DNA from 2 places in the Citrobacter tructae genome. Region 2 is predicted to be linked to the other one. Evidence: predicted binding sites of a transcription regulator. Region 2 holds the regulator's gene; the other holds the start of a gene.
The links. The regulator PhoB, encoded in region 2, activates phosphate uptake and scavenging genes when phosphate is short. The targets are predictions, from matches to a motif close to CTGTCATAAAACTGNCNNAT.
Positions count from the first base shown of each region.

Region 1: the regulator PhoB is predicted to act here: its motif matches at 679-698, upstream of kdgR (DNA-binding transcriptional regulator KdgR).

Region 1 is NZ_CP038469.1:1,367,437-1,369,643, reverse strand. Features, by position in the region: gene E4Z61_RS07200 (MFS transporter) at 1-614, opposite strand, end outside; gene kdgR (DNA-binding transcriptional regulator KdgR) at 790-1,581, shown strand; gene E4Z61_RS07190 (YobH family protein) at 1,696-1,935, opposite strand; gene mgrB (PhoP/PhoQ regulatory lipoprotein MgrB) at 2,099-2,207, shown strand, end outside.
Region 2 is NZ_CP038469.1:2,243,788-2,245,994, forward strand. Features, by position in the region: gene phoR (phosphate regulon sensor histidine kinase PhoR) at 1-1,020, opposite strand, end outside; gene phoB (phosphate response regulator transcription factor PhoB) at 1,071-1,760, opposite strand; gene sbcD (exonuclease subunit SbcD) at 1,954-2,207, shown strand, end outside.

The DNA.
Region 1 (2,207 bases), 880 kb from region 2:
AAATCAAAGCGAGGTTTATTGCTACGTGCAGCGTTCGCTGGCAAAAAGCGCATGGCTAGCAAGAGGGCAATAATCCCGAGCGGTACGTTGATCAAGAACAACCATTTCCATGAAGCAATGGAGAGGATTGCTGCAGCAATAGTCGGTCCGGCGGCAGAAGAGACCGCCACAACGAACGAGTTAATGCCCATCCCGCGACCAAGTTGGCGCTGCGGGTAAATAAGCCGGATCAGCGCCGTATTCACGCTCATTAACGCGGCTCCGCCAAACCCCTGAGCTACGCGCGCAAGTGTTAGCATCTGCAGGGAATCCGACAATGAACAGAAGAGTGACGCGAGCAGAAAAACGACCAGCCCGCATTTATAAATGCGTCGGTAGCCAAACATGTCGCCTAAAAATGAGAGTGAGAGTAGTGAAACTACAATCGCAATTTGATAAGCGTTAACAATCCAAATTGAGCTGGCGGGGGAGGCCTGAAGATCGGCAGCAATTGTCGGCAGGGCAACATTCGCAATTGCGCCATCCAGTACGGCCATCGAGATACCAATAATAATGGTTAAAATTGCGCCATATCGTTGGGGCAACGGCAGGCCATCGGCCTGGGACTTATCCATAGGGAGTCAATATTGTCGGAAATTATGATGAGAATAATAATTCTAGCATTGATATTCAGGCGGTATGTCGCAGATTTGTAACTAAGTAAGCAAAGATGGATTGCGAGCATCGATACGTGAAATTATAATAAAAACCGGTTCTGATTTTTATAAAACACTCGTAATGAGGTGATAAATGGCTATCGCAGATCTGGATAAACAACCCGATTCTGTTTCTTCCGTGCTGAAAGTTTTTGGCATTCTGCAGGCGCTGGGTGAAGAGCGCGAAATTGGTATTACCGAATTGTCGCAACGCGTCATGATGTCAAAAAGCACCGTTTATCGCTTTTTACAGACCATGAAAACGCTGGGTTATGTGGCACAGGAAGGGGAGTCTGAGAAATATTCTCTGACCCTGAAATTGTTTGAATTGGGTGCGCGCGCGTTGCAAAACGTAGATTTGATCCGTAGCGCGGATATTCAGATGCGCGAACTGTCGCGTTTGACCAAAGAGACGGTACACCTCGGTGCGCTGGATGAAGACAGCATTGTCTACATCCACAAAATAGACTCGATGTACAATTTGCGTATGTATTCTCGCGTAGGCCGTCGTAACCCGTTATACAGTACGGCGATTGGTAAAGTGCTGCTGGCGTGGCGTGACCGTGACGAAGTAAAACAGATTCTTGAAGGCGTTGAATACAAGCGCAGCACAGACCGTACGATCACTAACACTGATGAATTGTTGCTGCTGCTGGATAAAGTGCGTGAACAAGGTTACGGTGAAGATAACGAAGAGCAGGAAGAAGGGTTGCGCTGCATCGGCGTTCCGGTCTTTGATCGTTTCGGTGTGGTCATTGCGGGTCTGAGTATTTCATTCCCAACCCTGCGTTTTTCTGAAGAACGTTTACACGACTATGTCGAGATGCTGCACACGGCTGCACGTAAAATTTCAGAGCAAATGGGTTATAACGACTATCCATTCTGATTTGATTAATGAGCCATAAGCTAAAAAGCCCCAGGTATTAATCTACCGGGGCTTTTTTATGAACAAATTTAATGCAGGTTGGCGCAAATAATGAACTGTTATATTGCCGCTGTATTAACCATTATCGACAATCACGGTGCTTTTCCTTAACAGAGGGCAGTCCGACAGTCCGATGATACCGCTGTTGGTATGCACATACTGTGCGGTACTGGTGCCTCGTGCCGTCAGGTACTGGCATTGCAAGCCGAGTCCCGCTGCATTCTCTTTACTTCCTATCAATACGCCGTAGCCGCTGAGTAATAAACCAATCCAAACCAGAGCTAACAAAACAATCGCGCGAATAATTAGACGCATTACAACCTCTTATCTTTTCTCGTTATTATAAGATTAGCCTGTACACTGAATGAAACAAGTTAATCATTCCTAAAAAGAGTAATGCCGTTACAGTTAACGCTGGGTTTAGGTAACGCATGATAATTTAGTCGCATAGGATGTGGATTCGGAGAGTGGAGTTGGAGTGAAAAAAATGCGGTGGGTGGTCCTGATAGTTGTCGTACTGGTATGCATACTGATGTGGGCGCAGGTGTTCAACATCATGTGCGATCAGGACGTACAATTTTTCAACG
Region 2 (2,207 bases):
GGTGATGTGCGTTCCCGCAGGCGTATGGTTCACCGCGTTATACACGAGATTCGAGATAGCGCTACGCAGTTGCTCCTCATTGCCCATTACGCTCAGGCGATTATCCACGTCAAAGGTAAACGTGTGTTTATTCTGACTCAGCGTTTGCGCCTCATGTTCAACCACGCGCAGTATCACCGGCACATCGACTTTTTCATTCAACAGCAGCGCTGGTGCGGCCTCGATTCTCGACAATGTCAGCAGTTGCTTAACCAGCCCTTCCATACGCTGTGTTTGCTCACGCATGGTGTGCAGCGCTTTTTCTCGCGTTGCACCTTCCAGGGGATGTTCCTGCATCATTTCCAGATAGCCTTGCAGCACCGTGATTGGCGTACGCAGCTCATGGCTGGCGTTGGCAAAAAAGTTACGCCTCGCGCCTTCCAGTTGGTGCATCTGGGTGACATCACGCGCCACCATCAACAGTTGCTTGTCGGTATACGGCATCACGCGAATTTCCAGATGTCGTCCGGTATTGAGAACCAAATTGATCGGTCGACTAAAGTCGCGCGTTTTAAGGTACAACGTGAATTCCGGGTAACGCAGCAGGTTAAGAATATTTTGCCCGCTATCGTCCGGCCAACGCAGTCCCAAAACCTGCTGCGCCAGACCGTTACACCAGAAAATACCGCCTTCTTCGGTGGTCAGCACCACCGCATCGGGGAGTGACTCCGCCCCGCTGCGAAAGCGTTTAATCAGATTCCCCAGCTCACGACGGCGTTTTTTGTTACGCAGTTGCATTTGATGCAGGCCATAGAGCAACGGTTCCCAACTGCCACGCCCCGGCGGAGGCGTCATACTCATGTCGACCCATAACCACCAGGATAAACGCAGTAAATTCCAGAAATGCCAGATAAGCAGACCCGTTACCGATGCCAGTAAAAACCAGGGCAGGTAACCCAAAAAAGCACTAAGGATAAAAGCTGGTATGCAGCAAAGTATCAGCTCCAGTACCAGCCTTTTCCATGACAATCGTTCAAGCAAACGTCACACTCCATTTACAGCTTGATCTAATGGGCTATCTCACGTACCCGTCAGAAGCGGGTTGAAAAACGGTATCCCGTCCCACGTACCGTCTGCACCATGCGATCGTGGCCGCTGTGCTCCAGCGCCTTACGCAAGCGACGGATATGCACATCAACCGTCCGGTCCTCCACGTACACATTGGTGCCCCAGACATGATTAAGTAATTGTTCGCGGCTGTAGACGCGCTCGGGATGGGTCATAAAGAAATGCAGCAGTTTGAATTCGGTTGGTCCCATATCCAGCGGAGCCTCCCCGGTCATCACGCGATGCGAGGTGGGATCAAGACTCAGCCCCTGCATCTCAATGACTTCTTCAACCGCCATTGGCGAAATACGACGCAGCACGGCTTTAATACGTGCCACCAGTTCCTTGGGGGAAAACGGCTTGGTGATATAGTCATCCGCGCCGGTTTCCAGCCCACGCACGCGGTCTTCCTCTTCGCCTCTCGCCGTCAGCATCATGACAGGGATATCCCGCGTCATCGCCTCACGCTTGAGGTGTTTAATGAACTGCAGGCCCGATCCGCCGGGAAGCATCCAGTCAAGTAGGATCAGATCCGGCCAGGGTTCATTGAGTTGATTCACCGCACTGTCATAGTCTTCGGCTTCTACAGGTTGGAACCCGTTTTGCTCGAGCACGAAGCAGACCATTTCACGAATTGGAGCTTCATCTTCTACGACCAGAATACGTCTCGCCATGATTTGCCCTGTTTTTAATTTAATCGTTCATACCCTAAATACGCCGCCATTATGCGTCAGATTTATGACATTTTTATGAAAAAGATAATCCAGGTTTAACGAAGGTTGTTGAATTATGACAGCCCGGAAACAAGATATTCGCGCTGTTGCAAGGTTATAATCCCCTTTATCGCTTTTTCGTCATGGAACTCTTATGCGCATCCTTCACACCTCTGACTGGCATCTGGGACAAAACTTCTACAGCAAGAGCCGCGCCGCCGAGCATCAGGCTTTTCTTGACTGGCTGCTGGAAACGGCACAATCCCATCAGGTGGATGCCATTATTGTGGCAGGCGATATTTTTGATACCGGCTCACCACCCAGCTACGCCCGCGAGATTTACAACCGCTTTGTCGTTAATCTGCAGCAAACAGGCTGCCATTTGGTGGTGCTGGCAGGCAATCATGA